3 regions of the Sphingopyxis sp. Geo25 genome follow, and region 2 is predicted to be linked to each of the others. Evidence: predicted binding sites of a transcription regulator. Region 2 holds the regulator's gene; each other region holds the start of a gene.
What was found. The regulator LexA, encoded in region 2, represses DNA repair genes until DNA is damaged. The targets are predictions, from matches to a motif close to GTTCCNCNCTTGTTCT.
Positions count from the first base shown of each region.

Region 1 (6,909 bases), on a different contig from region 2:
CGCCGCTGACGATCGGCGAGCTCCGCGTCGACGTCGCGATAGCTTTCGGGGTCAACGACGAGTTCGAGGGGTCGAACGCGCAGCGCCTCGCCGCCGCGCTCGTCGCCGCCGAACAGTCGATTCGCACGCGCTCGCTGTGGACCAAATATACGCCGCGCGAAAAGGAGGATGCCGGCTGGCAGCTGTCGTTCCACTCGCAGCTCGAGGATGCGCTCACCGGCGGCGACATCTGGGTCGCCTTCCAGCCGCAATATGAGATTGCGTCGAAGCGGCTCGTCGGGATCGAGGCGCTGGTGCGCTGGACGCACCCGACGCGCGGGCCGATCCCGCCCGACGAGTTCATCGTCCAGGCCGAAAAGAGCCAGGACATCTATCGCCTCACCCTGTTCGTGATGGATCAGGCGATCCGCTCGGCGGCGCAGCTGCGCGAGCGGGGCATATCGGCGCATATGTCGGTGAACCTGTCGGCGACCTTGCTCGACCATCGCGACCTTGTCGGCACGATCCGCGTCATGCTCACCGCGCATCATCTGCCGCCCGAACTGCTCACGATCGAGGTCACCGAAACCGCGCAGATCGAAAACAGCCGCGAGGCGCGCCAGACGCTCGCCCAGTTCCGCCGTTCCGGCATCCGCCTGTCGATCGACGATTATGGCACCGGCCAGTCGAACCTCGAATATCTGACCGAAATCGAAGCCGACGAGATCAAGATCGACAAGCGATTCGTGATGACGATGCGCGATTCGCAGCGCAACCTCGAGGTCGTCAAATCGACGATCGAACTTGCGCATCGCCTGGGCGCCGTCGCGGTGGCCGAAGGCATTGAAGATGCACCGACTTTGGCCCTGCTCGAACAATTGGGCTGCGATATCGGCCAGGGATATCTGCTTGGAAAGCCGCAACTATTTTCCGAGCTGGTCAACAGCCTCGCCGCCACCCCGCAAAGCCGCACCGCCTAGCCGCCAAAATGGCCGTAATTGTTAAGGTTAAGACTCGCTTTACCATATCGATTAAGGTATATGCTGCGTTAACTGTTCTTCGTGGGCAGTGCCAACAGGAGATCTGACATGGGTTGGTTCTGGAAGTTCCTGGGCGGCGGCGGCACCGGTAACGGCGGCGGCGACGCGTAAGCCAGGATAGAGATCAAAAGGGTCCCGGATGTTTCCGGGGCCCTTTTTCTATGCCCGCCGAATGCCCACCAGACGTTGCGGTCACCCCCCGAATTTTTTCGGGCCGCCGTGCCTCTTTTGCCACAGCGCGCCAAACCCCGCGGAAACGCGGGCGATCGCGCTGTGAAGTGTGCGATCCCGTCGACGAAGCGAATCAAAATATCGACGAGTTGAGTCGCGAAGCTGTCATTTAGCGTCTTGCATCGACGCGCCGACGTGGCACTATGGATGGTGGGTAGACCACGGGGGCACCCCAACAAATAGTATTTGGCCGGAAGTGGCGGATTTCCGTCGTCCATCCCATATGGACACGGGAAAACCCCTTCTGCGCCCGAAAATAAGTGCCCCGACGGTCGCTGGAGATGCTAAGACTGGGGCTTCGCCCCGAGTCGAACAGGACGGGAACAAACGCGCTGCGCGCGCGTCGGGAAATGGGGGCGATCTAGATGGATTTTCGCGAAACAGAGCGGGTGGAGACGAACGACGTGGCAACGATGGAACTGACGAAGACGGACGCCCCGGCGGCCACCGAATCGAAGGCGGAGGGCAAGGCGGAAACGCCTGCGAAGCTTAACGATTCGGGCGAGCCCGCGGTGCACGCGCGCCGATTCGACGTCGCCGTCGACCGCAGCCGCGATTCGCTGCTCACCGACTTCGGCAAGGAGACGCTCGAGGACCGCTACCTCCTCCCCGGCGAATCCTATCAGGACCTCTTTGCGCGCGTCGCCTCGGCCTATGCCGACGACCAGGATCATGCGCAGCGCCTCTACGACTATATCTCGAAGCTGTGGTTCATGCCCGCCACCCCCGTTCTCTCGAACGGCGGCACCGGCCGCGGCCTGCCGATCAGCTGCTACCTCAATTCGGTCGACGACAGCCTCGAGGGCATCGTCGGCACCTGGAACGAGAATGTCTGGCTCGCCAGCCGCGGCGGCGGCATCGGCACCTATTGGGGCGCGGTGCGCGGCATCGGCGAACCCGTCGGCCTCAACGGCAAGACCAGCGGCATCATCCCCTTCGTCCGCGTGATGGACAGCCTCACCCTCGCGATCAGCCAGGGCTCGCTCCGCCGCGGTTCGGCCGCCTGCTATCTCGACATCTCGCACCCCGAGATCGAGGAGTTTCTCGAGGTCCGCAAACCCTCGGGCGACTTCAACCGCAAGGCGCTGAACCTCCACCACGGCGTCCTCATCACCGACGAGTTCATGGAAGCGGTGCGCGACGGCAAGGAATTCGACCTCCGCAGCCCCAAGGACCAGAGCGTCCGCGGCACCGTCGACGCGCGCTCGCTGTTCCAGAAGCTCGTCGAAACGCGCCTCGCGACGGGCGAGCCCTACATCATCTTCATCGACCAGGTGAACCGCATGATGCCGAAGCATCATCGCGACCTTGGGCTCAAGGTCTCGACCTCGAACCTCTGCTCCGAAATCACGCTACCCACAGGGCGCGACCATCTCGGCAACGATCGCACCGCGGTCTGCTGCCTCTCGTCCTTGAACCTCGAAACCTGGGACGAATGGAACGGCGACAAGCTGTTCATCGAGGATGTCATGCGCATGCTCGACAATGTCCTCCAGGACTATATCGACCGCGCCCCGCCCGAAATGGCGCGTGCCAAATATAGCGCCAGCCGCGAACGCTCGGTCGGCCTCGGCGTCATGGGCTTCCACAGCTTCCTGCAGGCGCGCGGCCTGCCGTTCGAGGGCGCGATGGCGAAGTCGTCGAACCTGCGCATCTTCAAGCATATCCGCGCGCAGGTCGATCAGGCGTCGATGCTGCTCGCCAAGGAACGCGGCCCCTGCCCCGACGCCGCCGATCAGGGCGTGATGGAGCGCTTCAGCTGCAAGATGGCGATCGCGCCGACCGCGTCGATCAGCATCATCTGCGGCGGCACCAGCGCGTGCATCGAGCCGATCCCCGCGAACATCTACACGCACAAGACGCTCTCGGGCAGCTTCTCGATCCGCAACCCGCACCTCGAGGCGCTCCTCGTCGACAAGGCGAAGAACAGCGACGCAGTGTGGAACTCGATCCTCGAAAAGGGCGGCAGCGTCCAGCACCTCGACTTCCTGACGCAGGACGAGAAGGACTGCTACAAGACCAGCTTCGAGATCGACCAGCGCTGGCTGCTCGAACTCGCCGCCGACCGCACGCCCTATATCGATCAGGCCGCGTCGCTGAACCTGTTCATCCCCGCCGACGTCGAGAAATGGGACCTGCTGATGCTCCACTACCGCGCGTGGGAACTCGGCATCAAATCGCTCTACTATCTCCGCTCGAAATCGGTGCAGCGCGCCGGCTTCGCGGGCGGGGTCGAGGCTGACAACACCGCCGAAGCGCCGAAATATGAACTCAGCGCCGAAAGCACCGATTACGACGAGTGTCTGGCTTGTCAGTAAAGCATAAAACCCCTCTCCCCTTGTGGGAGAGGGAGGGGCCCGTCGCCGCGTGAGCGGCGATGGGAGGGTGAGGGGAAGAGGCCGCAAGGCCGACCTCCCCCGGTGGACGACCGAAAGAGCGCGCACGCTCCGCCGCGAAGCCACCGATGCCGAGAAGCGCATGTGGCGCGCCTTGCGAGAGGCTTTTCCTCACGCAAAGTTCCGCCGCCAGCAAGCTCTCGGGCCCTTCTTCGCCGATTTCGCATCGCACGCCGCGCGGCTGGTGATCGAGGTCGACGGAGGACAGCATGGCGAAGCGGTCGCCTACGACGAAGCGCGGACACGCTTCATCGAGGGTGAAGGATACAGGGTGATCCGCTTCTGGAATGACGATGTGATGACGAATATCGAGGGCGTGCTGATGCTGGTTGAAACCGCACTCACCCCCTCACCCTCCCAAGGCTGACGCCTTGGGCCCCTCCCTCTCCCACAAGGGGAGAGGGAATCTGGACCGAGTTTCGACTGGAGTACGCCGATGCCATTGCTTGAAGCCCGCAAGACCTACAAGCCCTTCGAATATCCCTGGGCCTATGATTTCTGGAAACGCCAGCAGCAGATCCACTGGATGCCCGAGGAAGTGCCGCTGGGCGAGGATTGCCGCGACTGGGCGCAGAAGATCAGCGATCACGAGCGCAACCTCTTGACGCAGATCTTCCGCTTCTTCACCCAGGCCGATGTCGAGGTGCAGGATTGCTACCACGACAAATATGGCCGCGTGTTCAAGCCGACCGAGATCAAGATGATGCTGACCGCGTTCAGCAACATGGAAACGGTCCATATCGCGGCGTACAGCCACCTGCTCGACACGATCGGCATGCCCGAGAGCGAATATGGCATGTTCCTCGAATATGACGAGATGCGCGCGAAGCACGACTATCTCGGCACCTTCGGGGTCGACAGCGACGAGGATATCGCGCGCACCCTCGCGATGTTCGGCGGCTTTACCGAAGGCTTGCAGCTCTTCGCCAGCTTCGCGATGCTGATGAACTTCCCGCGCTTCAACAAGATGAAGGGCATGGGCCAGATCGTCAGCTGGTCGGTGCGCGACGAAAGCCTCCACTGCGAGGGGATCACGCGCCTGTTCCACGCCTTCGTCAAGGAACGCGATTGCCTGACCAAGGCGGTGAAGGAAGACATCATCGACTGCTGCCAGAAGACGGTGCGGCTCGAGGACGCGTTTATCGACCTCGCCTTCGAACAGGGTCCCGTCCCCGGCATGACGCCGAAGGAGATCAAGCGCTACATCCGCTACATCGCCGACTGGCGCCTGGGGCAGCTCGGCTTCCAGCCGATCTACATGATCGACGAGCACCCGCTCCCCTGGCTTGCCCCGCTCTTGAACGGCGTCGAGCACGCCAATTTCTTCGAAACCCGCGCCACCGAATACAGCAAGGCCGCGACGCGCGGCGACTGGAACCAGGTCTGGACCAGCTTCGACAACCGCAAGAAGGCGAAAGCCAACGACGACGGCGCCGCGGCGATCGAAGCGAGCGACGAGGGCGAAGATATGTTCGCCAAGGCGGGCATCGCCGCCGAATAATGTTCCAAACCCCTCCCCTTGTGGGAGGGGCGTTACCTTCGCGAACCCCGGCGAAAGCCGGGGCCCAGCGAGGCCAAAACGCCCCGCGAGACAAAACAAGAAGTCAGAGGCCAAAATGACCGACAAGAAAAAGCTCAAACTCCTGACCCTCAGCCAGCCCCAGCGCGCGACGCTCGAAGGCCTCTCGAACCGCCGCCCGCAACTGCAGACCGACCCCGTCCGCGACGAACTCGTCGCGCTGGGTCTGGTGGTGCAACAGGGCGCGAAATGGGCGCTGACCCCGACGGGCAAGAAGGTGCTGGCGGCAAGCTCGAACCGGCGCAATGCGGGCGGGTTTTCGGTTTGAAGCAATTGAAATTAGGGGTACTTCCGGATAAAGAGCTATACTGTCCAGTTGGGCGCTGCATCTACTGCGGCCAAACGAGTGGCAAACTCACTGACGAGCATATCATTCCTCGAGCCTTAGGTGGCGAGGTTATTCTCCCAGAAGCGTCGTGCGCGCCCTGCCAGATGAAGGTGAAGGAATATGAACCCCCGGTTCTGAACTACACGTTCATCCAGGCCAGGACGTTCCTAAGACTCCCGTCCGGCCATCGACCCACCGATTTAAGAATGGGCGTGTTTCGCGGTGATGCGGGACAGTGGCCAGACTTGACCGACAATCTGGAATGGGAAAACCTGCCCGTTGCAGATCATCCCGCGCAAATCATACTCCCGGTCTTTGCGCCGCCTCGGCTATTGTCGAGCTTGGAGCCTTCTCCGACATTTGATGTGGTCGGATTTTGCGTACGGCACCTCAATGGGCCGGTTCCGGATGAACGGCGACCTGACGGATTGCGCCAAGCAAATTTCATACAGTTCGGGCCGGATGCAATCTGTAAATTCGTGGCCAAGATAGCCCACGGTTCGGCGGTCGCCATGTTGGGGCTGGATCAATTCGAGCCCTTGCTGTGCGATGTCGTTCGGAACCGCGATCCCTATATATCAACGCTGGTCGGGAGCGACAAAGAACAGCATTGGCCGCTCCGCTCGGCTCTCCACCATGTTCAGCTAAACTTGCAAAATGGCTATCTCGTTGCACAGGTACAGCTGTTTGGGAGGTACGGTGTCACGCCTTTCGTAGCTGTCGTCGGAACGCCGACATTCTCTCTTCTGGAGACTCTTAAATCACGTTGAACTACCGCGAACACGGCAACCAATTAGCCAATTCTCAAACAGCTACACATCTCCCGACCCCATGGATGCCGGATCAAGTCCGGCATGACGATGTGAAGAGAAGCATCCGGTTCGACCCAATCTTCGTCACCCCGGACTTGATCCGGGGTCCATCGCCGCCCTAGCCTCCACCCCATGCACGCCGACTTCCAGCCCTGCGCCTATATCATGGCGAGTGCGCGGCACGGCACGCTCTACACCGGCGTCACCTCGCACCTGATCCAGCGCATCTGCCAGCATCGGGACGGCGGCTTCGACGGTTTCACAAAGCGCTACGGCGTCAAGACGCTCGTCTGGTTCGAACTCGCCGGGACGATGCACGCGGCGATCACGCGCGAGAAGCAGATCAAGAACTGGCAGCGCAAATGGAAGATCGAGCTGATCGAGGCAGGCAATCCCGACTGGCGCGACTTGGCGGAGGAATTGGGACTGCCGCCGCTGGGCGGGTAAGCGCCACCTTCCCTACCATCGTCATCCCGGACTTGATCCGGGATCCATAGCCGCGGCCGAAGCATGGACCCCGGATCAAGTCCGGGGTGACGAAGGG
Region 1 covers NZ_CATKOZ010000002.1:533,637-540,545, reverse strand. Annotated here, with positions in the region: gene QOL68_RS09860 (EAL domain-containing protein) at 1-959, shown strand, start outside; gene QOL68_RS09855 (ribonucleoside-diphosphate reductase subunit alpha) at 1,616-3,568, shown strand; gene QOL68_RS09850 (endonuclease domain-containing protein) at 3,636-4,013, shown strand; gene QOL68_RS09845 (ribonucleotide-diphosphate reductase subunit beta) at 4,083-5,147, shown strand; gene QOL68_RS09840 (hypothetical protein) at 5,263-5,493, shown strand; partial or broken gene QOL68_RS18960 (HNH endonuclease) at 5,415-5,660, shown strand; gene QOL68_RS09835 (hypothetical protein) at 5,799-6,323, shown strand; gene QOL68_RS09830 (GIY-YIG nuclease family protein) at 6,498-6,812, shown strand.
Region 1: the regulator LexA is predicted to act here: its motif matches at 1,560-1,575, upstream of QOL68_RS09855 (ribonucleoside-diphosphate reductase subunit alpha).

Region 2 (6,909 bases):
ACTACACCACGCAGAATTTCGAGGATGAAGTGCGCGACATGGACGGCGCCTTTGACCTGATCGGCGGCGACACACTCGAAAAATGCTTCGGCGTGGTAAAGCCGGGCGGCATGGTCGTTTCGGTCGCGGGAATGCCGGAACCGCTGACCGCACGAAAGGATCTCGGCCGCGGCGTCGGCCTCGCTGCGCTCTTCTGGTTCGCCAGCTTCGGCCTCCGCGCCAAGGCTCGCAAAAAGAGCGTGAGGTACCGCTATCTCTTCATGCATCCAAGCGGCGCCGAACTCGCCGAACTCGCGCAGCTCGTCGTCGACGAAAGGCTGGAGCCCGTCATCGACTGCGTATTCGCCTTTGCCGAGATCGGCGAAGCGATCGCCTATCTCGAATCCGGACGTGCGAAGGGCAAGGTCGTCGTGCGCATGGTGGCCTAAAAGCCAGCATTGCGGCGCGAAAAGCTTCTATCCCTTCCCCAATTCCCGCAAAGCCGTTAGGGCGCCCCCATGATCCTCGTCATCGACAATTATGACAGCTTCACCTTCAACCTCGTTCATTATCTGATCGAGCTGGGGGCCGAGGTGCGCGTCGAGCGCAACGACGCGCTGACCGCCGCCGAAGCACTCGCGACGGGCGCATCGGCTTTCCTCATCTCGCCCGGTCCCTGCACCCCGAACGAGGCAGGCGTCAGCCTCGACCTCGTTGCCGCCTGCGCCCAAGCCAAGCGCCCACTGCTCGGCGTTTGTCTCGGGCATCAGGCGATCGGCCAGCATTTCGGCGGGATCGTCCAGCGCGGCCACCTGATGCACGGCAAGACCTCGCCCGTCTGCCACGACGGCACCGGCCTGTTCATCGACCTGCCATCGCCGCTCACCGCGACGCGCTATCACAGCCTCGAGGTCGTCGATATTCCTGCCGAATTGCTGATCAACGCGACCAGCGATGATGGCGCGGTGATGGGCTTCCGCCACGCAGAGCTGCCGATCCACGGGGTGCAATTCCATCCCGAAAGCATCGCGACCGAGCATGGCCACGCGATGCTCGCCAATTTCCTGCACCTCGCGGGACTGCCGGTGGCGGCGCGGCAGGCGGCATGAGCCGCTTCGGTCCGCTTCCCGATCCCGCCGAACTGCTGGATCATGACGAGGCGGCGGACGCTTTCGCCGCCATTCTCGACAGCACCGCCAGCGACGAGGCGATCACCGAATTCCTGATCGCGCTGGCCGAGCGCGGCGAAACGATGGTCGAAATCGCCGCCGCTGCGCAGGCGATGCGCAACCGGATGATCCCGATCGATGCGCCAGCCGGCGCGATCGACGTCTGCGGCACCGGCGGCGACGGTCACCATACGCTGAATGTCTCGACTGCGGTCGCGATCGTCGTGGCGGCGTGCGAAGTTCCTGTAGCGAAGCATGGAAATCGCGCGGCTTCTTCCAAATCGGGCGCCGCCGACACGCTCGAAGCGCTTGGCCTCGACATGGAACGCGCCGCGCAGATGGCCGAAGCGCAGCTGGCCGACCTCGGCATCTGTTTCCTGTTCGCCGCGCACCACCATCCGGCGATGAAGCACATCATGCCGATCCGCAAGGCGATCGGCCGCCGCACCATCTTCAACCTGATGGGACCGCTCGCCAACCCGGCGCGCGTCACCCGCCAGCTCGTCGGCATTGCGCGCCCCGCATATGTCCCCGTCTATGCCGAAGCGCTGCACCGGTTGGGGACGGATCATTCGCGGGTGATTTCCGGCGACGAAGGGCTCGACGAACTCTCGCTCGCCGGCGGCAACGAGGTCGCGATCGTCACGCGCGAGAATGTCCGTATGCAGCGCAGCGTTGCGGCCGACGCGGGGCTTCCCGGCCATCCCATTTCGGCGATCCGCGGCGGCGATGCGCGAGAAAATGCCCGCGCGCTGCGCGGCCTCCTGCAAGGTGAACGGAACGCCTATCGCGACGCCGTGCTTTATAATGCCGCCGAGGCGCTCATCGTCGCCGGAGCGGTCGAAAACCGGATCGACGGGGTCGAGGAAGCCGCCGAAGCCATCGACAAGGGGCTTGCCAACGCGCTCCTCAATTGCTGGATCGCCTACAGATGAACAAGCTCACCCAGATTCTCGCCACCAAGGCGGATGAGGTCGCGACCCGGCGGCAGGCCTATTCGATGGCTGACCTCGACCGTGTCGACGCGGGCGCTCCGCGCGGCTTTCAAGCCGCCCTGCAGGCAAAGATCGATGCGGGCGGCTACGCCCTGATCGCCGAAATCAAGAAAGCATCGCCTTCCAAGGGATTGATTCGTCCCAATTTCAATCCCGCCGACCATGCCCGCGCCTATGCCGCCGGCGGCGCGGCCTGCCTCTCGGTGCTCACCGACGCCCCTTATTTTCAGGGGCATGAAGAGTTCCTCATCGCCGCGCGCACCGCGTGCGATCTGCCCGTCCTGCGCAAGGATTTCATGATCGACCCCTGGCAGGTCGCCGAGGCGCGCTCGATCGGCGCCGATGCGATCCTGATCATCGTCGCGGCACTCGACGACGGCGCCATGCGCGACATCGAGGCGGCGGCGGTCGAGCGCGGCATGGACGTGCTCGTCGAAGTCCACGACGAAGCCGAACTCGACCGGGCGCTGGCCAAGCTCCAGTCGCGCCTGATCGGCGTCAACAACCGTGACCTGCGCACCTTCGAAACCGATCTCGCCGTCACCGAGCGCCTTGCGAAGCGCGTTCCGGCGGGCACGTTGCTCGTCGGCGAAAGCGGCATCGCGACCCGCGCAGACTGCCAACGCCTCGCGGAAAGCGGCGTAAAAACCTTTCTCGTCGGCGAAAGCCTGATGCGCCAGGACGACGTCACGGCGGCAACGAAAGCGCTGCTCGAAGGCTGACGGCCGCTTTGGGGTGGAAAGCAGACGTTGCCCACTAGCGTAAGTTAGCGAGCATTCCTCCGCACGGCGCCGCCTTATCTGAAATTCCAGAGCGCTGAGTGATTACCACTGTTTTGTTGCCAATCTGGACTTGGGCCGGCAGCTTCGTCTGGTCTGCTTCCATAAACTCAACAACAAGCTCAGTCGGTGACGACCACCTCAGATTAACCCCCCAACTGCACTCGCTTCGCGTGGCCCCATATAGCGCACCGGCAGCAACAGTGTCGTCTGTTTCTGCGCGCGATGGCCGCAGTTTAATTTCGTATCCAAACGCAGTCGTTGCGCCACCATTCGTCTCGAACAGAATGGCGCGGGTCGTTCCGTCAGGTGAGGTAACTGACGCGACCTCATCGCTGCTGGGCTGGCCTATACAGCTGCAGAGCAGAAAAACTGTTGGAAGCAGAATGATGGGGCGCATCAGGTAAACTTGCCACGGAGCGTTTATGTCCGCAATCGGTCGTTTCCTGCCATTCCCCTTGCCTTTCCAGCCCTGCCTTGCTTCGCTCCCGACGATGAAACCCAAACCGACTCATCTCGACGACACCGGCGCCGCGCATATGGTCGATGTCGGGACCAAGCCCGCCACCGGGCGCCGCGCCGTCGCGGGCGGCCGGATCACGATGTCAGCCGATGCGCTCGACGCGATCCGCAGCGGCGACGCGCCCAAGGGCGACGTCCTCTCAACCGCGCGTATTGCCGGGATCATGGCCGCCAAGCGCACGGCCGATCTCATTCCGCTCTGCCACCCGCTCGCGCTCTCTAAAGTGTCGGTCGAGTTCGCGTGGGAAAGCACCGGCATCGCCGTGCGCGCAACCGCCGCGACGACCGGCCCGACCGGCGTCGAAATGGAGGCGCTCACGGCTGCATCGGTTGCGCTCCTGACGCTTTACGACATGGCGAAGGCGCTCGACCGCGCGATGATCCTCGGCGATATCCGCCTGCTCGAAAAGAGCGGCGGTCGCTCGGGCGACTGGCGCGCCGAATGAGCGGCCTGCTCCCGGTCGAGGAGGCGCAGGCCCGGCTGCTGGCCCTGCGAGGGCCGCTCGGTAGCGAGAATGTCATCTTTTCCCGGTCCTTTGGTCGATATCTTTCGCAGGATATCCTCGCCCAACGCGACCAGCCTTCGGCCGACCTGTCGGCGATGGATGGCTACGCAATCCGCGCCGCCGACCTGCCCGGCCCGTGGGCGGTGACCGGCGAAATCGCTGCGGGCAGCACGCCGCTCCAGCGCGTCGGCCCCGGCGAGGCGATGCGCATCTTCACCGGCGCGATGCTTCCCGAGGGCGCCGACACGATCGTTATCCAGGAGGATGCCATTACCGAGGGCACGCATTTGCGTCTCGCCACCGCTGACGAGATCCGGCCCGGCCAGCACGTCCGGTCGCGCGCGAGCGACTTTCCGACGGGCGCGCGCCTTCTCGCCGCCGGAACCCGCGTCACGCCCGGCGTCATTGCCGCCGCGATCATGAGCGGCGCCGCGCAGTTGCCGGTAGGCACCCGTTCGCGCGTCGCGATCATCACCACCGGCGACGAACTCGTCCAGCCGGGCCACGCGCTCGCGCCCGGCCAGATCCCGGACAGCAACGGCACAATGCTCGCGGCGATGCTCGGGACCGAGCCCGCCGACGTCTCGCTGCCTTTGCACATTCGCGATGACCGGCTGATGATATCGCGTGTTCTCAGGGACCTGGCGCGACGTCACGACGTCATCGTGACCGTCGGCGGCGCCTCCGTCGGCGATCATGATCATGTCCGCGGCGCGCTTGAGGACGCTGGCGGCTCCCTCGATTTCTGGAAGATTGCGATGCGCCCGGGCAAGCCCCTGATTGCCGGCCGCATCGACGACGCCATATTGCTCGGCCTGCCCGGCAATCCCTCGTCCGCCTTTGTCACCGCGACGCTGTTCCTCCTCCCCCTCGTTCGCCACCTCGCCGGGGCGCACGCGCCGTTACCCGAGGTTCGGCAAGCTCCGCTCGCCGCCGCGCTCGGCCCCGGCGGCAAGCGGCGCGACTATCTCCGCGCACGGCTGGAGGGCGGCTTGCTCTCGGTCTTCGACGGACAGGACAGCGGCCGCACCGTGCCGCTCGCCGAAGCGAACGCGCTGGTGATCCGCGACATCGCTGCGCCGGCGCGCTTGGTGGGTGAACCAGCGGACTATATCGCTATCGCTTGACAAGTTCCGGTTTGTTCCACTATCGTTCTCCCTATGTCCGGAACTGACATCATGGAGAACAAGCGATGTTGACCGCGAAGCAGCACGAACTGCTCCACTTCATCCAGCAGCGCCTTGACGCGAGCGGCATTTCGCCGTCGTTCGAGGAAATGAAGGAAGCGCTGGGCCTGAAGTCGAAATCGGGTATCCATCGCCTGATAAGCGCTTTGGAAGAAAGGGGTTTTCTCCGCCGCCTGCCCAACCGCGCCCGCGCGCTCGAGGTGCTGAAGGTGCCCGAGGCGGCCAAGACGCCCGTGCGCAACGATAATGTCGTTCCGCTCCGCAAGCCCGCCCCCTCGCTCAAACCGATTGCCGCGAACGATATCGTCGAAGTGCCGCTGCACGGGAAGATCGCGGCTGGCGTCCCGATCGAGGCGTTCGAGGATCACAACCAGCTCGCGGTTCCCGCCGCGCTGCTCGGCGCCGGCGAACATTACGCGCTCGAGGTTTCGGGCGATTCGATGGTCGAGGCGGGGATTTTCGACGGCGACTATGCGCTGATCCAGAAGGTCAGCACCGCTCGCGAGGGCGATATCGTCGTCGCGCTCGTCGACGGACAGGATGCGACGCTCAAATTCTTCCGCCGCGAAGGCAAGATGATCCGGCTCGATCCTGCAAACAGTTCGTACGAACCCCAGCGCTACGAAGCTGGGCGCGTCATTGTGCAAGGGCGGCTTTCGGGACTGCTTCGTCGTTACCACTGACCTGCGGCGCATTGCGCCACGGATGGCCGTCGCCCGCCGTCAGCGCGGCGACGGCTTTCGGCTTTTCGCCAAGGTAGATGGCAAGCCCGCCGCTTTCCGCCAGACTGTCGCGGTCGATCGTCAGCCAGCGCCCGACGCATTCGCGTGGTAGCCAACGGTCGCTGATCACCACATCGGCGGCGGCGCAGGCGGGCGCCATCACGCTTCCCTCGATCCGGTCGCGGCCGCGTGAGGCGAGGACGATGCGGCCCTCCTGTACCCAGCGGCAGAAATCGACATTGCACGCGACATGGTCGAGCATGGCCAGCGCGCCCAGCGGCGCGTCGCTGCCGCCCGCCTCGTTCATCGTATCGCGGACGAAATCGCCCGCGCGATCGCGCAGCAGCGCATAACCGCCGCCGGGCACAGCAGCGGCGATGTTTCGACCATCGGCAGTGATCAGCAAATCGGGGCGCGGCTGCAGGACGAGCACCGCCATGCCCGCGACGAGCGGAGCGAGTCCCCACCAGCGCCATGATCGCTGCCAGACGAGAATCCACAAGCCGCCAGCAATCGCCAGCGCAAACGCCCATGCCGGAAACCGCGGTAGCGTAGCGACTGCACCCGGCGCGTCGGCGACCTGATGCGCGAGCGCAATCAGGACTCGCAGGGCCTGCTCGGCAACCCACCAGAAGGGTGCTCCGAGCCCGAGGCTGTCGAACAGCAACGCGAGCGCCTCGAACGGCATGACAACGAAGGTCGTCAGCGGAATCGCGACGACATTTGCCAGCGCGCCATAAAGTCCGGCCTTGTGAAAATGGAACAATGCGATCGGCGCCAGCGCGACCTCGACCACCAGACCGGTGACCAGCAGGCCGGCGATCCCGCGCGCCCAGCGTCGCACCAGTCCCTCGTCGCGCCGCGCCATGAAGCGCTGCATCGCGGGGCTTTCGTGCAGCACGACGATCGCCGTCACCGCCGCGAAGCTCAGCTGGAAGCTCGGCCCGACGAGCGACTCGGGCCGCCAGACGAGGACGATCAAGGCGCCCGCCGCGACCAACCGCAAGGTCAGCGCCTCGCGCCCCATCAGCAAGGCCACGAGCACCAGCA
Region 2 covers NZ_CATKOZ010000001.1:1,251,760-1,258,668, reverse strand. Annotated here, with positions in the region: gene QOL68_RS06220 (NADP-dependent oxidoreductase) at 1-428, shown strand, start outside; gene QOL68_RS06215 (anthranilate synthase component II) at 498-1,088, shown strand; gene trpD (anthranilate phosphoribosyltransferase) at 1,085-2,083, shown strand; gene trpC (indole-3-glycerol phosphate synthase TrpC) at 2,080-2,865, shown strand; gene moaC (cyclic pyranopterin monophosphate synthase MoaC) at 3,417-3,890, shown strand; gene QOL68_RS06195 (molybdopterin molybdotransferase MoeA) at 3,887-5,077, shown strand; gene lexA (transcriptional repressor LexA) at 5,143-5,820, shown strand; gene QOL68_RS06185 (ComEC/Rec2 family competence protein) at 5,774-6,909, opposite strand, start outside.

Region 3 (6,909 bases), on a different contig from region 2:
TCAGTTCCTCGCTTGCGTGGCTGCTCGTCCCTCATTTCCCCAAGCACAAGGTCCATGTCGAATATAATCGACATGACATATATCCCAAGGAGATCGAGCTGCCGGATGCGGAAGGCGAGCTGACCGAGAGCAAGGTCTTTCCCGACATCATCGTGCATGTGCCGGGATCCGACCACGACAATCTGCTGGTGATCGAGATCAAGAAGTCCACGAGCAACAGGAGCAATGAGCGCGACCTTATGAAGCTTCAGCAGATCAAGCAGAGCTTCCGCTATCGCCACGCGTTGTTTGTCCGCCTTTCGATGGGCGAGGAGGCTTCGATCGAAGACTGTGCCCTGCAATGGGTCTGAACTTTTCGATTTGCGTAGGAAGAAGGGGACGATGACCGAATTTTCCGATCTCAACGTCTTTCAGATGTTTGAAGCCAATGCCCGGCAGCCAGGCTTCTGGATCCGTCGAACGACCTGGGGGAACAGTTGCGCGCGCATCGTCGAGGTGGGACCCCTTAAAGGTCCTCCGCCATATTACGGCAATCCCAAAGTCTATGCGGACATCCATGATCTGACGACCGGCGCCCTGATCGAGGCTCGCGCGAAGATACCGGTGCCCGGCACGTACAAGACCTGGCGCAGGATCGACGCGCCGGACTGGTTTCGCGGCGACTGACACTAGCGTGCCGCGGCTCAGTTCGCGATCGTCACCGCAATCGGGCAATGATCGGAATAATGTTTCTCGCCGGGAGCGTAGAGCGTCTCGGCGAATCCTTTGAGGTCCGCCGCCGCTCGCTTGTCGAGAACGATATGGTCGATGAAGCTGGTGTAGCGGGGATCGCAGGCCGGTCCCTTCCCGGTGTCGGCAAGATGAAGGTCGGCGTTCGCCGGCTCGCCATCGTCGATCTCGGTCCATACAATATCGCCGCTCTGCCCGAGCCTGCGGTTCCAGTCGCCGAGAACGGCGAAGCGGTCGGGACCGCGCGCGGCTGCATCGATCCAGGCCTCGAGCGCGGGGAGCTGTTGCATCAGGGTCGGGCACGCCTTGCCCTCGCTGCCCGCGAAGCAACCCGACTTCAGATGAATGCCAAGCAGGCGGATCGGGGCGCGGTCTACCGGCCGCAATGTGATGTCGATCCCCGATCGCAACTGCGCGTTGCCGATCATCAGCGCCGTGACATCGGCATTGCGATCGAAGGCGATGCCCTTGCGGACCGCGAATCCTACCGCTTGGCGAATGACTTTCTGATCCGGATGCTCGCCGCCGCAGGTGCTGCTCGGCGCGCCCGGCCGCGCCTCCATGACGATCGTGTAGCTCGCCGGGTCGAAAATGCGTGCTGCCGCCGCAATGCTCTCGGCTTCCTGGAACGCGATCACATCGGCGTCGAGGCTGCCGACTATGCGGCGCATTGCGGCATAATCCTTATCATCGCGCGGGTTGCAACCGGCGCCGTTTTGCTCGGCGAGGAATTCGAGGTTCCAGCTCGCGACTTTGAGAGGCTTGGACTGCGGCGGCAGGGTTATCTCCGCAGACGAGCTCGCCGGGGCGAAGCAGGCGGTCGCGGTGAGGAACAGGGCGGATGCGATGAGGCGGATGGAGAGCATTGGTGCGCTAGTGCCCCAGCGCGTGTCCGAGTTCAATCGCTTCTCCTCTCATGCTGCGCCGCACATGGCGTCTCGCTTTGGCTGGCGCTATATCGCCCGCCCGGCCGGGATTCTCCGGCCGCACAAGGAGATATCAAATGAATCATGCCGAACTGTCGGACAGCGTCGCCGCATCGCTCGGAGTGAGCAAGGCCGAGGGCAAGAAGGCCGTCGATGCCGTTTTCGCGGCGATTACGGACGCCGCCGCCAAGGGCGAGGAAGTCTCGGTCAGCGGCTTCGGCAAGTTCAAGGTCTCGACGTCGGCTGCTCGTGAGGGCCGCAACCCCGCGACCGGCGAGACCATGCAGATCGCTGCCAAGAAGAAGCTCGGTTTCGGCGCCGCCAAGGCGGTCAAGGATCGCCTCAACGGTTGAGCAGGTGCGTCCCGCCCGCCAGCCGGCGGGACGGCCGCGCGGCGGCATGTCGAGCGCGGCATATGATGAGCGCGCTCTGGCCTCGCAGGCTCCGGCCAGGGGTCGCGATCCTGTTTTGGCCGCGCGGCGCACTTGGTCTCGCCATCCTTGCGGCGCGGGCGCACGCACCCGGGGCGGGTGGACAGCGCTGGCGCGCTGCCACGGTCCTGGCTACGCCAAGACCTACCCTCCCGTCTGCGCGCACGCCGCGCCGCTGCGGGCTCGCCAAGAGCGCGCTTTTCATTCGGCCCTTCGGGCCGGGCAGCAGTGCGGTCTATAGCGGCAGGTCGGCCTGCGCGCGCAGCGGTTCGATGAAGAATGCGTGTCGCGGCGGCTCCTCGAACAGCACCTCGTTGGGGAGGCTGCCGTCGATCCAGTGCATCACATCGCGGCGGTGGATGATGACGCCATGGCGCTGCTGATAGGGAATAACATCTGCCCCTGCCGGGATGGTGAGTATCCGGTACGAGAGGGGCCAGTCGGCGAGCGGCGGATCCCAGATCGCGGCGAGGTAGAAGAAATTGCCGCTGTCGAGCGTCACCCGGTAGCGGTGATCGCCGGTGCCCATGCGGAATTCCGAGGCGGGGATCAGGCAACGGCGCTTCGGGAAGGCGCGGCCTTCGGACCGGACGAAGCGATAGTTGATGCCGTCGGAAAAGCGTGGATCGCTTCCCCAGACCGCCTCGACCATTTCTAACTCGCTTTCATGCTCCGGATTGCGTCTTATGAGCGCACGGCGGCTGCCATCCGGGGCATCGGGATCGAAAGGGGTTGGCGCCGTGCGCATGGTTGGAACATAATGGGAACGATTGCGAGTCGCAAGCATCAGGGGCGGCACTGGAATGTGTAACGATTACAAGCTGGAAGTCGACGTTGCTTCGATCATGGAAGACTTCGACGACCTCCAGATCAAGATCAAAATGCCCGAAGGCGCTCCCAATGTGCCGGCGCGCGAGGATGTGCGAATCACTGACATGGCGCCGATCGTGAAGGCGAGTGACGGCGATGCCGTCGGCGAACTTGTGAACCGGCGATGGAGCTGGCCGGGGCAGGGCGGAAAGCCGGTCTATAATGTTCGCTCCGAGCGCCGCGAACTTGGCGCGGGCCGCTGTCTCGTTCTGTGCGACGGTTTCTACGAGTTCACCGATCCGACAGACCTGTCGCAAAAGCGGCTCGATAAATGGCTCTTCACGATGAAAGATCATCGCTGGTTCTGCATGGCGGGCATCTGGCGCGATGCGCATGTCGGCGAAGCCTTCAGCCTGCTGACAATGGACGCAGGTCCCGATATCGCGCCCTACCATCACCGCCAGATCATCCCGCTACCGCGCGACAAATGGCCCGCCTGGCTCGATCCCCGCGTACCGGCCGAAGACGTCCTGCAATGGCTGCCCGAAGGAATGCTCGAGGTGACCCAGGTCTATGGCAAACCGCCGGCGCAGGGAGCGCTCGCGTTATGACCATGACCGACGCCGAAGGGCTCGATCTTTTCGTAAAGGCGCAGGAGCAAGTTTATCCTCGGGCACTCGAAGAGATCAGGCGCGGGCGGAAGCGCACGCATTGGATGTGGTTCGTCTTTCCTCAACTGGCCGGCCTGGGGCGAAGTGCTATGGCGCAGCTCTACGGCCTCGCAGGCGTCGAGGAAGCGCGTGCCTATCTCGCCCATCCGCTTCTCGGCGCGCGCTATCTCGAATGCGTCGAGGCACTGCAGGATCTGACGGGCAGCGACCCGGTAGCGGTGTTCGGTGAGGTCGACAGTGTCAAACTTCGATCGTCGCTCACGTTGTTCGAGGCGGCCTCTGACAATTCGCTCTTGGTGGCCGCGCTAAACCGATGGTTCGGGGGCGAACGTGATGATCGCAGCCTCGCCTTGCTCGGCGCCGGAGGCACAGACTGAAGCGAACGAAAGGCTGTCCGGGGCGATGGAACTGAACAATCGCGAAATCGCAACGCTGATTTGGCTGGCGATCCTCGCGGTTGTCGTCTTCCGCCTGGCCTCGGTCCGGATCGCCTTTCGGGGCCTGCTGAGCGCTTTTGCGCAGCGCCAGATCCTCATGATCTACGGCGTGGCAGGCCTTTATGTAGGCGCGTGTGTCGCGTTTCTCTCGTGGTGGGGGATATGGACGACCGACAACCTCAAATCGACGATCTTGTGGTCGATCACCTTCCTCTTCGTAACGCTCATCGATGCCAATCGGATCGATGAGGACAAAACCTACTTCGGCCGGACGATCCGCGATACGCTCGGCCTTACGGGCCTCCTCGTCTTTATCGGCGGCCTCGAGAGCTTCAGCCTTTCAGCCGAGTTGCTCTTCGTACCGGTGATATCGTTCGTGTCGCTCACGCACCAGGTCGGCCTCAGCAATCCAGCACACAAACCCGCCTCGAACTGCCTCGGCGCACTCCTCGTGGCCGCAGGCATCGCCATTCTCACGTACAGCATTCACGCAACCTGGCTCGAATGGGCGAAGTTCGACCTGCGCAAGAATCTGAGCGAACTGCTCGTTCCCATTCTTCTGTCGCTTCTTTTCCTGCCCTTTCTGTACGCCCTCTCGATTTTCCTCGTGTATGACCGCAACTTCACGAACATCGCATATGCCTTGCCCGACAAGGGGCTTGCGCGTTTCGCTCGGCGCCGCGCGCTTTTCGCCTTTCGTACCGACCTCAATCTCCTGAAGCGCTGGCGCCATATCATCGTCCAGCGGCGCCCTTCAGATCGGCTGGGCGTCGTGCAGGCGATTGCTCAGGCGATGCGCGAGCGCGACAATGCGTTGCGGCGTTCGGCCGTCGACGCCGCTGACGGCTGGTCGCCATACGCGGCCGTGGAATTCCTCGCGTCTGAAGGTTTTTCGCCGCCAGACTATCTCTGGTATTTCGATGGGTATCGCGCGCGCGTCACGCACAAGTTCGGTGATGATCCGCTCGCCAACTATGCCACCTATTATGTCGAGGGCGACGAGGCACACGCGACGCTGTTGACCCTCGAACTCTGGATATGGGGGAAGGATGATCGCGAAAGGGACGAGCAGCGCTTTGCCGAACTCATCGCCATATTGATGGATCGTGCGGTGGGCGCGGAGGCCCGGGCTGCTTTTCGCGATGAACTCGACCCTGAGGTCGATGGCGCCTCGCTCGATTGGAACGGATATCGCTTCCGGATCGAAGCCGAAGAACCGAATCCGACCGGGCGATATTCGCTCGATTTTTCGATCGTGCACCCCAGCAATCCTGAAAACACCTCATCCTGATCCCACCAATTATCCGGACATCTCAATGCGGTGACGAGCGATCGGCACGCCCGTGCTGCAGCCGACTTGACGAATGTTTCCTGCGAGTGGAACATATAGGGAACATTTGAGTCGATATCATCATGAGCGCAACGCCCATTTCTTCGCTCCGGCCGAGTGCCGATGAGCTTGCCGCGCTTCGCGAGGCGGTCGCGCGCGTTGCGGCCGCGCGCGGGCCGGTGCTGCCGTTCGGAATCGGGGCGCTCGATCATGGCCTTGCCGGCGGCGGTCTCGACGGCGCGGGCCTCCATGAGATCGCCGGCGCTTCGGCAAGCTGGAGCGATGATGCCGCCGCAACGCTGTTTGTGGCCGGGATCGCCGCGCGCTTCGCGGCGGCGCCCGATGTCTCGGTCCTCTGGGCGCTGACCCGCTTCGATCTCTACGCGCCCGCGCTTGAACAGGCGGGACTCGGGCCGGATTCGATCCTCTATGCGCGGGGCAAGGACGACCGCGATCTCCTCATGATGTGCGAGGATGCCTTGCGCGACGGTGCGCTCGCCTGCGTCGTCGGCGAGGTGAAGGCCGCCGACCAGACCGCGACGCGGCGGCTGCAGCTCGCGGCCTCCGAAGGCAAGACGCCGATGCTGCTCTACCGGCGCTATCGTCGCTACGGCCAATGCCCGCTCGCCGATCCATCGCTCGCGATGACCCGCTGGCGCATATCTGTGCTGCCGTCGGCGCGCCTCGCGACGCCCGGTGTCGGGCGCGGGCGATGGGGCGTCGAGCTCGTCCGCCAGCGCGGCGGACCGCCTTTCTCCCTCGAACTGGAGGCGTGCGATGACAAGGGTCGCCTCGCTCTTCCTTCCGCAGCTCGCGATCGAGCGGTTGCGGATGGCAGGGCGGCATCCGCCGCGATCGAACGCGCCGCCTGAACCGGCGCGGGCCGGCCCGCGCTTCCCCGAGCCCGTCGACGACAACCCCGGCGCCTGCTCGGTGCCGAAGGGTGGCGGCTGGCGTCCTGGCGCGCGTTGGGCACAGGATAAGGGGACGGCGGCATCGGTCGACACGCTCCCGGCGCACCAGCGGCCGACGATGCGCGAGCTAGGACGGCGCAGTGAAGCGGCGGAACCGGTCTTCCGGACATTGCGATCCGACGACGCGCCACCCGCAGGGATTCCGGCGCCTATGCCGTTGTTATGGGGGCCGCGGCCGACGATCGTCGTCGCGCGCACCGGGCAGCGCGAGGTCGTGACCGCCGCCTGTCGTCAAGCGCAGGACCTCGGCCTCGCGGTCGGGATGGCCGCGGCGCATGCACGCGCGCTTGTCGCCGATCTCGACGTGCTCGATGCCGAACCCGCTGCCGACGCGGAATGGCTCGACCGGCTTGCGCTTCACGCCGCGCGCTGCTGGACGCCGACCGCTGCCGTTTCGGGCGTCGACGGCCTCTGGCTCGACCTGACCGGCGCGAGCCATTTGTTCGGTGGCGAAGAAGGGTTCGCGCGGCGACTTCTGGCGTTCCTCAAGCGCCTCGGCTTCACTGCGCATGTCGCGATCGCCGGAACCCCCGGCGCCGCGCATGCGCTCGCGCGCTTCGGCGGAAGCGCGGCTCTGATTCTGCCGGAAGGGAGTGAGGGG
Region 3 covers NZ_CATKOZ010000009.1:9,203-16,111, forward strand. Annotated here, with positions in the region: gene QOL68_RS17545 (hypothetical protein) at 1-350, shown strand, start outside; gene QOL68_RS17550 (hypothetical protein) at 382-666, shown strand; gene QOL68_RS17555 (endonuclease/exonuclease/phosphatase family protein) at 684-1,595, opposite strand; gene QOL68_RS17560 (HU family DNA-binding protein) at 1,733-2,008, shown strand; gene QOL68_RS17565 (SOS response-associated peptidase family protein) at 2,322-2,738, opposite strand; gene QOL68_RS17570 (SOS response-associated peptidase family protein) at 2,890-3,507, shown strand; gene QOL68_RS17575 (DUF1810 domain-containing protein) at 3,510-3,944, shown strand; gene QOL68_RS17580 (hypothetical protein) at 3,970-5,295, shown strand; gene QOL68_RS17585 (ImuA family protein) at 5,418-6,206, shown strand; gene QOL68_RS17590 (DUF6504 family protein) at 6,112-6,909, shown strand, end outside.
Region 3: the regulator LexA is predicted to act here: its motif matches at 5,384-5,399, upstream of QOL68_RS17585 (ImuA family protein).